2 regions of the Streptomyces sp. NPDC048290 genome follow, and region 1 is predicted to be linked to the other one. Evidence: riboswitches for the same ligand, from Rfam matches in the RefSeq annotation. Region 1 holds a riboswitch; the other holds the start of a gene.
The links. A riboswitch is a leader RNA that binds a small molecule or an ion and turns the genes downstream of it on or off. The one in region 1 is predicted to bind S-adenosylmethionine.

Region 1 (7,396 bases):
GCTGGACCGGCTGGAGCGGGCGTTCGCCGCCCAGCGGGAGTTCGTGGACGACGCCGGGCACGAGCTGCGCACCCCGATCACCATCGTGCGCGGCCATCTCGAAGTCATGGGCGACGACCCGGCCGAGCGGGAGGAGACGGTCCGGCTGGTCACCGACGAACTCGACCGGATGAGCCGGATCGTGGAGGACCTGCTGCTGCTCGCCAAGGCCGAACGCCCCGACTTCGTCGCCCCGGAACCCGTCCAGCTCGCCGAACTCACCGCCGACGTCTACGTCAAGGCGCGGGCGCTGGGCGAACGCGACTGGCAGCTCGCCGAGGTCGCCGACGCCGAGGTCCGGCTCGATCCGCAGCGCATCACCCAGGCCATGGTCCAGCTCGCGCAGAACGCGGTGCAGCACACCGGCCCCGGCAAGCGGATCAGCATCGGCTCGCGCGCCGACGGCAGCCGCGTCGAACTGTATGTCGCCGACTCCGGTACGGGCGTACGCCCGCAGGACGCCGACGTCATCTTCGAACGGTTCCGGCGCGGCACCGCCCGGCGCGGCACCCGGGGCTCCGGCGCCGGACTCGGGCTGTCCATCGTGCGGGCCATAGCGGAGGCGCACGGCGGCCGGGTGGGGCTGCGCGAGACCGACGGCGGCGGCGCCACCTTCGTCCTCACCCTGGAAGAGACCCGCCCGAGCCCTGGAGGGAAGCCCCTGTGAACCGCATCCTCATCGTCGAGGACGAGGAGCGCATCGCCTCCTTCGTGGAGAAGGGACTGCGCGCCAACGGCTTCACCACCACCGTCGTCGGCGACGGCGAGGCGGGCTACGAGTACGGCCTCACCGGCGGTTTCGACCTGATCGTGCTGGACATCGGGCTGCCCGGCCGGGACGGCTTCACCGTGCTGCGCGAACTGCGCGAGGCCCGGGTGACCACCCCGGTCATCGTGCTCACCGCCCGTGACTCGGTGCGCGACACCGTGGCCGGTCTTGAGGGCGGCGCCGACGACTGGATGACCAAGCCGTTCCGCTTCGAGGAACTCCTCGCCCGGGTCCGGCTCCGGCTGCGTACGGCGGCCAGGGCGCCGGAGGTCACCGTGCTGAAGTCCGGCCCGCTCACCCTGGACCTGCGCACCCGGCGGGCCCGCTCCGGGGAGCGCACGGTCGATCTGACGGCCCGGGAGTTCGTCCTGCTGGAGCTGTTCCTGCGCCACCCCGGCCAGGTACTGTCCCGCGAACAGATCCTCTCCCACGTCTGGGGCTACGACTTCGACCCCGGTTCGAACATCGTGGACGTCTATGTCCGCGCCCTGCGCAAGAAACTGGGCGCCGAACGGGTGGAGACGGTACGGGGGATGGGGTACCGGTTGCCGGTGTGACGGGCGGGGGCGACGGGGGCAGCGGGGGCGAAGGGGACGGAGGGGGCAGCGGGGGCGAAGGGGACGGAGGGGGCGGCGGGGGCGAAGGGGTGGGGCGGCGCGGCGGCGGGCGCGCCCGGTGAACGGCCCTCACCAGCCCGCATGAAGTCTCTTTCATCGACGGCTCATCAAGGGCTCACCGCCCCCGTGAACGCTCGATGGCGTGACCCTGAACCTCCGTCTGACCGTGGGCCTGTGCCTGGCGTTCTCGCTGTGCGCCGTGCTGGCGGTCCCCGGCACCTTCCCCGGCCTGTCCGGCACCGCCCGTCTCACCCTCGCCGTCTTCGCGCTGGCGACCTGCGCCTGGATCGCCACCCCGATCGACGACACCTATATCGCGCTCGGCGCCGGACTGGCGCTGACCGTGACCGGGGTCATCAGCAGCGACACCTTCTTCGGCACCCTCGGTGACTCCACCGTATGGCTGCTGATCTGCGCGTTCGTCCTGGCCGCCGCGGTGGCCAGGACCGGACTCGCGGGACGGGCGGCGGCCTTTCTGGTCGGCGGCGCCACGTCCGTACGGCAGCTGACCCATCTGACCACCGCGGCGCTGGTCGTCACCGCGTTCGCCGTCCCGGCCACCTCCGGGCGGGCGGCGCTGGCGCTGCCGGTGTTCCTCGCCCTCGCCAAGGTGCTGTCCGCGCACCGGCGGCTGGTGGTGATGCTGGCGCTGCTGTTCCCGACGGTGATCCTGCTGTCGGCGGTCGCCACCCTGATCGGCGCGGGCGCCCATCTGATCACGGTGTCGGTGCTGTTCGAATCCACCGGGGAGCGGGTCGGGTTCACCGAGTGGCTGCTGATCGGGCTGCCGCTGGCCGTGGTGTCGTCGCATGTCGCGGCGGAGGTGGTGCTGCTGACGACGACCCGGCGGGCCGACCGGAAGCTGCCGATCGCGATCAGCGCGGCGGACATCCAGGAGCACTCCGAGGAGCCGGTCACCGGGCCGTGGTCCGCGGCCGAGTCGCGCTGCGCGCTGCTGCTGGCGACGGTGGTGCTGCTGTGGTGCAGCGAGCCCTTGCACCAGGTGCCGCCGGCGCTGGTCGCGCTGATCGGGGCGGTGGTGGCGGCGTCGCCCGCGCTCGGGACGGTGCGGTTGAAGGACGCGCTGAAGACCGTGCCGTGGTCGTTGCTGATCTTCATGGCGGCGACCATGGCGATGGGGGTCGCGCTGTCCGACTCGGGCGCGGCGGCGTGGCTGGTGTCGGGGCTGCCGACGGGGGTGGGGCCGGGGGTGTTCCTGGCCGCGGTGATCGCCGTGAGCACGGCGGCGCATCTGGTGTTGCAGTCGCGGTCGGCGCGGTCGTCGGTGCTGGTACCTCTGGTGGTCGCGGCGGCTGTGGGGGTGGGGGTGAATCCGGTGGCTGCGGCGTTGGCGTCGACTGCGGCGGCGGGGTTCTGTCATACGTTGCCGGCGTCTGCGAAGCCGGTCGCCTTGTTTGCGGAGGTGCCGGGGGTTGTCACGTATACGCCCCGCGATCTGCTGCGGTTGTCGGCGGTGTTGGCGCCGGTGACGGCCGGGTTGGTGCTGGTGTTCGCGGTGGGGGTGTGGCCGGTGTTGGGGGTGCCGTTGCGGTAGCGCCGTTGGTTGTTTGTGTCGTGGGGCGGCTGCGGGTTCGTCGTGGCTGGTCGCGCAGTTCCTCCCCCAGAGGGGGTACCCCCAGCGCCCCTGAACGCGTGGCGGCTGCGGGTTCGTCGTGGCCGTTCGCGCAGTTCCCCGCGCCCCTTAGGGGCGTTGGCCCTTGACTATCTTTCTAGGAGCCCTCTGATGTTGTCCCGTATTGTCATTGCCCCCAGTGGGTTCAAGGAGTCTCTGTCCGCTCAGGCCGCTGCCGATGCCATCGCTGCCGGGGTGCGGCGGGTGTTGCCGGAGGTCGAGGTCGATCTCATTCCGCTGGTGGACGGCGGGGAGGGGACCGCTCGGGCGCTGGCGGCGGCCGGGGGCGGGCGGCTGGTCGCGCTGTCGGCCACCGGGCCGCTCGGGGAGAGCGTGGGGACGCACTTCGCGCTGCTGGACTCCGGGCGGACCGCCGTCGTGGAGATGGCGGCGGTCGCCGGACTGTCGCTGGTGCCGGCGAGTCTGCGTGATCCCGGGGCCACCACCACCTACGGGGTGGGTGAGCTGATCCGGGCCGCGCTGGACACCGGGGTCGAGCGGATCGTCGTCGGCTGCGGGGACTCGGGGACCTCGGACGGGGGCGCGGGCGCGCTCCAGGCACTCGGGGCCCGGCTGCTGGACGCCGACGGGTTCGAACTGGGCCGGGGCGGCGGCGAGTTGGTGCGGCTGCGGCGGATCGACGCGAGCGGGCTCGATCCCCGGCTGGCCCGGACCGAGATCCTGGTCGCCTGCAACCCGTACAACGTGCTGTGCGGGGAGCGGGGCGTGGCCCGGGTGTTCGGGCCGCAGAAGGGCGCCACCCCGGCGCAGGTCGAGCGGCTGTCGGAGGGGCTGGAGCGATGGGCGTACATCCTGCGCCGCGATCTGGGGCCGGGGACGGTGGATCTGCGGTTCGGGGCCGGTACGGGCGCGTCGGGCGGGCTCGGTGCCGGGCTCGCGGCGCTGGGCGCCCGGCTGCTGCCCCGCTTCGAGGTGCTGTTGGACCATCTCGACCTGGACGCCCGGCTGGCCCGCGCCGATCTGGTGCTGACCGCCGAGGGCGCGATCGACGAGCAGACCCAGCGGGGCAAGGTGCCGGGCGAGGTGGCCCGCCGCGCCAAGCTCTACGACCGTCCCGTGCTGGCGCTGGCCGGCACCCTCGGCAAGGGTGCCGGTGAGGTGCCGGGCGTGGACGCCTGCCATGGCATCCTGCCCGCCCCGATGGCACTGGCGGAGGCGCTGGTGCGGGCGGCGGAGCTGCTCACCGACGCCACCGAGCGGGCGCTGCGGATGGTGGTGCTGGGGGCCCGGCTGCCGGGTCAGGCGGAGGTGTCGGGAACGCAGCGGCCGTCGACCGTGCGGTAGTTCCAGCGGGCGCCGTCCGCGACCAGTTCACGCACGGCCCGCACGAACCGCTCCACATGCTCGTCCGGGGTGCCCGCGCCGAAGCTGACCCGGATGGCGTTGAGGGACTTCTCGCCTGGCGCGGCCTCCGGGGCACCGCACTCGCCCTGCGCCTGGGCGTCGCTGCCCAGCAGGGTACGGACCAGCGGGTGGGCGCAGAACAGGCCGTCGCGCACGCCGATGCCGTACTCGGCGGAGAGCGCGGCGGCGAAGTGGGAGCTGTTCCAGCCGTCGACCACGAAGGAGATCACCCCGACGCGGGGGGCGTCGTCGCCGAACAGCGACAGCACCCGCACCTCGGGAATCCCGGCCAGCCCGGTCCGTACGGTGTCGATCAGGTGCTGCTCCCGGGCGACCAGGGTGTCGAACCCGGCCTCGGTGAGGGCGGCGCAGGCGGAGGCGATGGAGTAGGCGCCGATCACATTGGGCGACCCGGCCTCGTGGCGGGCGGCGCTGTCGTGCCACTCGACGTCCACGCCGCCGTCGTCGCGCCGGGTGACCTTGCGGCTGGCGCCGCCCCCGGCGAGATAGGGCTCGGCGGCGGTCAGCCAGTCGGCGCGCCCGGCCAGGACACCGGAGCCGAAGGGGGCGTACAGCTTGTGCCCGGAGAAGGCGACCCAGTCGACGTCCAGGTCGGCCAGCGAGACCGGGTGGTGCGGGGCGAGCTGGGCGGCGTCCAGGACGATCCGGGCGCCGTGCGCGTGGGCGGCGGCGGCCAGCTCCCGCACCGGCCACAGCTCACCGGTGACATTGGAGGCGCCGGTGACACAGACCAGGGCGGGGCCGTGCGGGTCGCGGGCGGCGAGGGCGCGCTCCAGGGTCTGGACGGCCTGGGCGGGGGTGCGCGGGGCGTCGAGGTAGCTGACCTGGGCGTCCTTCCAGGGCAGCAGCGAGGCGTGGTGCTCGGTCTCGAAGACGAACACCTGGCAGTCGGCGGGCAGCGCGGCGGCGAGCAGATTCAGCGAGTCGGTGGTGGACCGGGTGAACACCACCTGGTCGCCGTCCCGGCACCCGAGGAACTCGGCGACGGTGGTCCGGGCGTTCTCGAACAGATCGGTCGACAGCTGCGACAGATACCCGGCCCCCCGGTGCACGCTGCCGTAGTAGGGCGCGTACGCGGCCACGTCGTCCCACACCCGCTGGAGCGCGGGCGCGCTGGCGGCGTAGTCGAGCGCGGCGTACGTGACCTCGCCCCCGGTGACGAGGGGCACGGTGACGTCCCGGCCGAGCACGGGCAGCGGGGCCCAGACGGAGGTATCGGAGGTGGCGGAGGTGGCGACGGACATGGGTCAACTCCCGTGGAGGCAGGCGGAATCCACCGGGCGAGCGACAGCGCTCCAGCACGGCGATGAAGAGAAAAAGGGGATGCGGAGGCGGGGCTCTGCGGCCCTATCGCATTCGCTTGCTCACGAGAGACTCCTCGACGACCAGGACCCCTGGTGACGCGAGGGGTCCGCGCTTGCCATAGACCTCGCTGCCTACGGCCTGGTCTTCACCCGGGGCACCCCGCCACGGACGGAGGGTTGCCGGACAGCCGGCCGGGGCCTGATGGCTGTCACTCATGACCTACTCGAAAACCTACGCGACCCCCAACACCCACCGCAACTCCCATCCGCATGACGGACGCGGGGTCGAGCAGGGGCGCTGGGGGTACCCCCTCTGGGGGAGGAACTGCGCGACCAGCCACAACCCACCCGCACCCGCCACACAACCCCACCCCACCCCACCGCTACGCGTTACTCGCCGCGACCCACCCCTCAAGCACCCTCTGAGCCGCCCCAGAATCAATAGCGACCTGGGCCTTCTCCATCCCCCCCCGAATCTGCTCGGCGAGCGACCCACCCCCCGGTTCAAGAGCAACAAGCGCCGCCGCCGCGTTCAACACGACCGCATCCCGCACAGCCCCCCGCTCCCCCGCAAGCACCCGCCGAGCAACCCCCGCGTTGTACGCCGGGTCACCCCCCCGCAGCGCCTCCACCGGCACCAGCTCGATCCCGACATCGCGCGGGTCGAAGACCTCCTCCGTGACCTTCCCGTCCCGCACCACCCACACCCGGGACGTCGCGGTGACGGTCAGCTCGTCGAGCCCGTCGTCGCCGCGGAACACCAGCGAGGAGTTGCCCCGCTCGGCGAAGACCCCGGCGACCACCGGAGCCATCCGGGGATCGGCCACGCCCACCGCCTGCGCCCGCACCTTCGCCGGATTGGTCAGCGGACCGAGGATGTTGAACACGGTACGGATACCGAGCTGCCCCCGCGCCGCGCCGGCGTACCGCAGGGCCGGGTGGAACTTGATCGCGAAGCAGAAGGTGATCCCGGCCTCCCGGGCCACCTCGGCGACCCGGGCGGGGCTCAGCTCCAGATTGACGCCGAGCTGCCCCAGCACATCGGACGCGCCGGACGCGGAGGACGCGGCGCGGTTGCCGTGCTTGACGACCGTCGCCCCGGCACCGGCCGCCACGATCGAGGCCATGGTGGAGATGTTCACGGTCTTGGCGCCGTCGCCCCCGGTGCCGACGATGTCCACCGTGCGGCCGGGCACCTCGATCACGTTGGCGTGCTCGTACATCGTCCGGACCAGGCCGTTGATCTCCTCGACGGTCTCGCCCTTGGCGCGTAGCGCCACCGCGAACCCGGCGATCTGGGCGTTCGTCGCCTCGCCGCGCATGATCCGGTCCATCGCCCAGGCGGTGTCCTCGGCGCTCTGGTCCCGGCCGTACAGCAGCGCGTTCAGCACGTCGGGCCAGGAACGGGCCGCCGCGGTGTCGCCTCCAGCGGGGTTCACAGCGCTCATAAGCCGCTCCTGGGTGAGGTCCCGCGCCGGGGCGGGGACGGGTCTGCCGACGCGGTCCACCCTATCCAGCCGGGACTGTCCAGCCGTCCCCCCGTCCACGCAGCGGACCGGACACCGAAGCGGACCGGCGACGGACCGAGGGCCCCGCTCCGGTGTCCGGAACGGGGCCCTCGTGCGTGGCGAAACGCAGCGATCGGTGA
Region 2 (7,396 bases), on a different contig from region 1:
CACCATCGTTGGTGATCGTGGGGGCGCCCCACTTCTTCTCAAGGACGACGTTGCGGCCCTTGGGGCCGAGGGTGACCTTGACGGCGTCGGCGAGCTGGTTCATACCGCGCTCAAGGCCGCGCCGCGCCTCCTCGTCGAACGCGATGATCTTGGCCATGTGAAGTGGTCCCTCCAGGACTGGGGGTGATTCATCGGACCGCGCCCGCGCCCGCGACGGACGGCTCGCCTGCCTCGTGGTTCCTTGCCCCACCCGGCCTGCGGCCTCACCGACCCGGTCCTTCGTTGTCACTCTCACCTTCAGAGTGCTAACGCCAATGATTAGCACTCGCCCTAGGAGAGTGCAAGCGCCTGCCATGATCCGCCGGTCCGCGAGGGGGTCCGGGACGCCCTCGGCACGGGGCCCGCGCCGGGCAGGCGGAAGGGCCCGCACCCAGGTGGATGCGGGCCCTTCCGGACAGAAACGTTTCAGGCGGTCACGCGAACCATGTCGGCCTGCGGGCCTTTCTGGCCCTGCGAGATTTCGAACTCGACCCGCTGGCCCTCTTCCAGGGTGCGGTAGCCGTCCATCTGAATGGCGCTGTAATGGACGAAGACGTCCGCACCACCGTCGACCGCGATGAAGCCGTACCCCTTCTCCGCGTTGAACCACTTGACGGTGCCCTGAGCCATGCCTAACTCCCCTATTACTGGCCCTTGCACAGATCCACCCTTCGCGGACCCGGGTCAGACCTCACCCCCCGATCGGTGGGGGCGTGCGCCGGAACGCGTCGACCGCGGCCGAATGTATCTGTCCAACTGCCGTCTGCAACAGGTCAATCGGACGAGAAATCCGGGCAGGACCGGTCGGGAATTTCTGGAGAATTACTGAGAGTTCGGGGCAAGTCGGGCCCGACAAAGAGAACTAAAGACGCAAAGGAACCACACACTTTGGCTACTTCTCATCGCTGCTTCAGAACGAGAGCGGAAGGAAAGTGGAACGCGATCGGCAGCGGTTCCCCAACTCTACCTCGTCTAACCATAGAGAATTGCCCCCTCCGCTTCTCTCACGGAGGGGGCAATTCAGGGAACAGTGTGTGACGCTCAGCAGCCGCCGGCCACCGCCGGGATGATCGACACCCCGGCGCCGTCCGGAGTGGCCGTCTCCAGTCCCTGCTCGAAGCGGACATCGTCGTCATTGACGTACACATTGACGAACCGCCGCAGCTTGCCCTGGTCGTCCAGCACGCGGGCGGCGATCCCGGTGTGCTTGGCCTCGAGGTCGGCGATGACCTCACCGAGGGTGGTGCCCTCGGCGGTCACCTCGGCGGCACCGCCGGTATAGGTGCGCAGGATGGTGGGGATGCGGACACTGACGCTCACGATGAAAACCTCCGGAAAAAGGGAACGCGCTCAGGGGCGCTGGGGGTCCCCCCTCTGGGGGAGAACTGCGCGACCAGCCCCCACCGGCCCGCAGGGAACAACGACTGGGCGAAGAACAACGACTAGGACGACGCCGACGCGAGACCCGCGTCGCGGAACGACTCCAGACTCGGCCGGATCGTCGCGGTCAGCCCCGTGTCGGCCACCGCGTCCAGCGTCTTCAGCCCGTCCCCGGTGTTGAGGACGACGGTCGTCAGGGCGGGGTCGAGCAGCCCGCTCTCCACCAGCTTCTTCGTCACTCCGACGGTCACCCCGCCCGCCGTCTCCGCGAAGATCCCCTCCGTGCGGGCCAGCAGCCGGATCGCGTCGACGATCTCCGCGTCGGTCACGTCCTCCACCGCTCCGCCGGTGCGCCGCGCGATGTCCAGGACGTACGGGCCGTCCGCCGGGTTGCCGATGGCCAGCGACTTGGCGATGGTGTCCGGCTTCTGCGGGCGCACCACGTCATGGCCCGCCTTGAAGGCCGCCGACACCGGCGAGCAGCCCTCCGCCTGGGCGCCGAAGATCTTGTAGGGACGGTCCTCGACCAGCCCGAGCGCGATCAGCTCCTTCAGCCCCTTGTCGATCTTGGTGAGCTGGGAGCCGGAGGCGATCGGCACCACGAGCTGGTCGGGCAGCCGCCAGCCGAGCTGCTCACAGATCTCGTACGCCAGGGTCTTGGAGCCCTCCGCGTAGTAGGGCCGCAGATTGACGTTGACGAAGCCCCAGCCCTCTCCGGCGGGGTCGCCGATCAGCTCGGAGCAGAAGCGGTTCACGTCGTCGTAGTTGCCCTCGATGCCGACCAGCTCGCCGCCGTAGACCGCGGCCATGACGACCTTGCCCTGCTCCAGGTCGTGCGGGATGAAGACACAGGAGCGCAGGCCCGCGCGGGCCGCCGCGGCGCCGACCGCGCCGGCCAGGTTGCCGGTGGAGGAGCAGGACAGGGTGGTGAAGCCGAAGGCGCGGGCCGCCTCCAGGGCCTGGGCGACGACCCGGTCCTTGAAGGAGTGGGTCGGGTTGCCGGAGTCGTCCTTGACGAAGAGAGCGCCGGTGATGCCCAGCTCGCGGGCGAGGTTGTCGGCCTGGACGAGCTGGGTCCAGCCGGGGTTCAGATTGGGCTTCTCGGCCACGTCGGCGGGGACGGGCAGCAGCGGGGCGTACCGCCAGATGTTCGCGGGGCCCGCGGTGATCCGCTTGCGCAGTTCCTCGGTGTCGTAGGCCGAGAAGTCGTAGGCGATCTCCAGCGGGCCGAAACACTCCTCGCAGGCGAAGAGCGGGCCGAGGGGGACGCGGTGGCCGCATTCGCGACAGGAGAGCGCGGCGGCGGGTCCGAGATCGAGGGTGGAATTGCCGGTGTTCGCGACAGTCTGCACAGCCATGTGAGGCGAGGCCCTTTCTCCTCATCTTCCTCACGACGCATTTCGCCGTGAGACGGATTTGGCACCTTCCCTAGCCGGGAGCCTCGCGGGGACGATCGTCACTGATCCGGCAGAACTGGCGGATCTGATCGCTACGAGACCGGCTGGAGGGTTGCCGGGGCTTCATCGGGCCGTTTCCCTCTGCCCCTCTGGATGAGCAATATGTGGTTGTTTATACGGTTGTCCGAGCGGTTGTGAACGCTGTCGACCCTGACATGCGATGGTCACCAGCGTTGTTCAAGACTGTAACCGAAGGCCAGCACAGTTGAGATAGTCGTCCGAACCGCGAGATGGATCACATACGGGCACGAGACGCCCCCAGATGGTCCGAACAGTGAGGAGCCGCCGACCGTGCTGGAAGAAGTCGAGCGCTGGCTGAGGACCCGCACCTGGTCCCTGTCCGACCGACCGCTCCATCGCATCATGGCCGCCAAACGCGCCACCGGCCAGTCGGTCAGTGTGGTGCTGCCCGCGCTGAACGAGGAGGAGACCGTCGGCGAGATCGTCACGGTGATCCGCCGCGATCTGATGGACCAGGTGCCGCTCGTCGACGAGATCGTCGTCGTGGACTCCGGCTCCACCGACCGCACCGCCGAGCGGGCCGCCGCCGCGGGCGCCCGGGTGGTGCACCGCGACCAGATCCTGCCCCGGCTGCCCGCCGCCCCCGGCAAGGGCGAGGTGCTGTGGCGCTCCCTGCTGGTCACCGACGGTGACATCGTCTGCTTCATCGACGCCGACCTGCGGGACTTCTCGTCCGGCTTCGTCTCCGGCATCGTCGGCCCGCTGCTCACCGAGCCGGGCGTGGACCTGGTCAAGGGGATGTACGACCGTCCGCTCGCCGGGGCGGCCGGACAGGGCGGCCGGGTCACCGAGCTGGTGGCCCGCCCGCTGCTCAATCTGCACTGGCCGCAGCTGGCCGGTTTCGTACAGCCGCTGGGCGGGGAGTACGCGGCCCGGCGCGCCCTGCTGGAGCAGCTGCCCTTCCCCGTCGGGTACGGCGTCGAGCTGGGGATGCTGGTGGACTCGCTGCACCTGGTCGGGCTGGACGCGCTCGGACAGGTCGACGTCGGGGTGCGCAAGCACCGGCACCAGGACGGGCAGGCGCTGGGCCGGATGGCCGCCGCGATCTACCGGACCGCGCAGCTGAGACTGGCCCGCGGGCATCTCGTACGGCCCTCGCTCACCCAGTTCGAGCGGGTCGAGGACGGCTTCGCGCCACGGACGTACGCGGTGGACACCGAGGAGCGCCCGCCGATGGTGGAGATCGCCGAGTACGCGGCCCGGAAGGTGGCGTGAGGGGTGCCGCGCGGGCGGCCGTATACGACGGACAGGTGCTGGAACCGTACGTTTGAGCGTTTACGGCGCGGGCTAGGTTGAGGCGTATGGCCGCACCCACTTCCGGCGCCGCGCGCGTACTGGTCGCTTCCAACCGGGGTCCCGTCACGTACACCGTGGGCGACGACGGGACCCTCCATGCCCGGCGCGGAGGCGGCGGACTGGTGTCCGGGCTCTCCGCGATCGGGCCCGAGGCGGACGCCCTGTGGGTGTGCTCCGCGCTCGGCGACGGCGACCGCGAGGCGGTCCGGCGGGGGGTGGGCGAGCCGGGCGTACGGATGCTGGACATCCCGGCGGACGTGCACGCGGACGCGTACAACGGGATCGCGAACTCGGTCCTGTGGTTCGTCCACCACATGCTGTACCAGACGCCGCTGGAGCCGGTCTTCGACGCCGGGTTCCGGCGGCAGTGGGCGGCGTACGAGGCGTACAACCGGGCGTTCGCCGAGGCGCTGGCGGCGGAGGCGGCCGAGGGCGCGGCGGTGCTGGTGCAGGACTACCACCTGGCGCTGGTGCCGGGGATGCTGCGCGCGCTGCGGCCGGATCTGCGGATCGGGCACTTCTCGCACACGCCGTGGGCGCCGCCGGAGTACTTCCGGATGCTGCCGGACGACATCGCCGGGCAGTTGCTGCGCGGGATGCTCGGCGCGGACCGGCTGGGCTTTCTCACCGGGCGCTGGGCGGACGCGTTCCGGGCGTGCTGCGAGGCGTTCGTGCCGGGCGGGACCGGGGACACCGCGATCGGGGTGCACGGGCTGGGGGCCGACGCGGACTTCCTTCGGCGGCGGTCGCACGAACCGGATGTCGCGGAGCGGATGGCGGTACTGCGGGAGCAGATCGGCGGGGCGGAGCGGCGGACGATCGTACGGGTGGACCGCACCGAGCTGTCGAAGAACATCGTGCGGGGGCTGCTGGCGTACCGGGAGCTGCTGGCGGGGTACCCCGAGTGGCGTGAGCGGGTCGTCCATGTGGCCTTCGCGTACCCCTCCCGGCAGGACCTCGCGGTGTACCGGGCGTACATGGCGGAGGTACGGCGACTGGCGGCGGAGATCAACGCGGAGTACGGGACGGAGGGCTGGACTCCCGTGCTGCTGCATCTGGAGGACGACTTCGCGCGGTCGCTGGCGGCGTACCGGCTGGCGGATGTGGCGCTGGTCAATCCCATCCGGGACGGGATGAACCTGGTCGCGAAGGAGGTGCCGGTGGTCTCCGACGGGGGGTGTGCGCTGGTGCTGTCGCGGGAGGCGGGGGCGTGGGAGGAGTTGGGGGAGGACGCGGTGGGGGTGAACCCGTATGACGTGTCCGCGACGGCTGAGGCGTTGCGGGTGGGGTTGGAGATGTCGGTGGGGGAGCGGGGGGAGCGGACCAAGCGGTTGGCTGCCGCCGGGACGGCGTTGCCGCCGGCCCGCTGGTTCTTGGACCAGCTCGACGCGCTGCGGGCTTGAGGGAGGGGAGGGGGAGCGCCCTGTCTCGTCGCCGGGTGCGGGCTTGAGGGAGGGGAGGGGGGAGCGCCCTGTCTCGTCGCCGGGTGCGGGTGGGTGGTCGCTTTTCGCGCAGTTCCCCGCGCCCCTGAAAGGTGCGGTGGGCGGGTGCGGGTGGGGTGTGGCTGGTCGCGCAGTTCCCCGCGCCCCTAGGGGGTGCGCCCTGACGCCACTCGACAAGCGCAGCCCCACCCCCAGGGGCGCTGGGGGTACCCCCTCTGGGGGAGGAACTGCGCGAAGAGCGACCACCGGCCCGCACATGATCACGACCGGACCCACCATCTAGGGGCGCGGGGAACTGCGCGAGAGGCGACCACCGGGCCGCACCTGGTCGTGCTAACGGAGTGTCGTCGCCAGGGTCGTCAAGAGGTGGATCACTCCCTCGGGGCCGGGGACCACCACGTCCGCCTGGGTGCGCAGCGCAGGGACTTCGTCGCTGCCGCTGCACACCAGCACACCCGGCACCCCCTCCCCCCGCAGCGCCCCCACCGCCGCGTACGCCGGAAGGTCACCCAGGTCGTCCCCCGCGTACAGGACGGACCCGGCGCCGGTCTCCCGGACGTGGGTCGTCAACGCCATGCCCTTGTCCATGCCGGGCGGGCGCAGCTCCAGGACGTAGCGGCCCGGCTCGATCACCAGACCGTGCCGGTCGGCGAGATCCCGCAACGGAACCCGCAGCCCATCCAGCGCCCCCTGCGGGTCCGGCGCCCGGCGCGTGTGCACCGCCAGCGCCCTGCCCTTGTCCTCGATCCACACTCCGCCGGCGCCACCGTCACCGCCGGCGCCCACCAGCCCCGGCAGCTCCGCCCGTACCGCCGCGACCCCCGCCGGCGGCTCCGGCGCGGTCAGCTCCCCCGTCGCCGCGTCCCACCGCTCCGCCCCGTACGCGCCCAGCACCACCAGGTGCTCAAGACCGGGCACTCCGGCGAAGCCCCCGTAGCGGACCGCGACCTCCGCCGGGCGGCCGGTGATCACGGCGATGGAGGCGACCTTGGGCGCGAGGGCCACCAGCGCGGCCAGCGCGCCGGGGTGCGCCCGCGCCCGCTCCGGGTCCGGCACGATCGGTGCGAGCGTCCCGTCGAAGTCGAGGCCGATCACCGCCGACCCCGGCGCCGCCAGCAGCGCCCGCACCCCCTCCCGCCCGGCTTCGGTCACCGGCGTCGGAAAACCGTTCGCGTCACGCTCGTGGCTGCCCATGTGCCGAGCCTATCCACGTCATCGCCCGGCACGCCGGGACTGCCGGACACGTCTGAGCCGGTTGACCGTCACCGGGTCGTGCGCCAGTGCCCGCGGGTCGTCCAGCAGGGCGTTGAGCAGCTGGTAGTAGCGGACGGGGGCGAGGCCGAGTTCCTCACGGATCGCCCGCTCCTTCGCGCCCGGCCCCGCGAAGCCGCGCCGCTCCAGAGCGAGGACGCTCCGCTCCCGGCTGCCCAGTGGTTCCATGCGCTCCACCGTAGCCGCCGCCACTGACAACGCCTGGGCCCGGCGCCTCGCGGGCCCTGGCACGCACATCCGCCCCGTCGGCTCCCTCCTCGGCCGTGCAGCCGCACGCACCAGACCCCGCTGGGGCAAGCCGACAACCCCGGCCGGCATGATCCGGACGGCAGGCCCTAGCCGCTCGACCCGCCGCGGCTCTCCGCCGACATCGCCGTGGACTGGAGCGCGGCGAGCACCGCCGACGGGTCGCCGTCCTGGGCCACCGCCTTGCCGATCTCCGCCTTCACCCCGGCGCTCACCGTCGCCCAGGAGGTGCGGCTGACGGGG

Region 2: linked by a shared signal. The riboswitch ahead of thrC (threonine synthase) and the one ahead of AB0D49_RS15885 (aminotransferase class V-fold PLP-dependent enzyme) in region 1 are both predicted to bind S-adenosylmethionine.

What each region holds. Positions count from the first base shown of each region.
Region 1 covers NZ_JBEZLM010000008.1:119,967-127,362, reverse strand. Annotated here, with positions in the region: gene AB0D49_RS15905 (HAMP domain-containing sensor histidine kinase) at 1-706, shown strand, start outside; gene AB0D49_RS15900 (response regulator transcription factor) at 703-1,365, shown strand; gene AB0D49_RS15895 (SLC13 family permease) at 1,568-2,980, shown strand; gene AB0D49_RS15890 (glycerate kinase) at 3,170-4,363, shown strand; gene AB0D49_RS15885 (aminotransferase class V-fold PLP-dependent enzyme) at 4,318-5,688, opposite strand; SAM riboswitch class IV at 5,853-5,969, opposite strand; gene trpD (anthranilate phosphoribosyltransferase) at 6,132-7,196, opposite strand.
Region 2 covers NZ_JBEZLM010000006.1:127,365-134,760, reverse strand. Annotated here, with positions in the region: gene groL (chaperonin GroEL) at 1-157, opposite strand, end outside; gene AB0D49_RS12105 (cold-shock protein) at 466-669, opposite strand; gene AB0D49_RS12100 (MoaD/ThiS family protein) at 1,081-1,359, opposite strand; gene thrC (threonine synthase) at 1,482-2,777, opposite strand; SAM riboswitch class I at 2,796-2,976, opposite strand; gene AB0D49_RS12090 (glucosyl-3-phosphoglycerate synthase) at 3,168-4,112, shown strand; gene AB0D49_RS12085 (trehalose-6-phosphate synthase) at 4,199-5,596, shown strand; gene otsB (trehalose-phosphatase) at 5,969-6,829, opposite strand; gene AB0D49_RS12075 (DUF3263 domain-containing protein) at 6,848-7,075, opposite strand; gene AB0D49_RS12070 (extracellular solute-binding protein) at 7,243-7,396, opposite strand, start outside.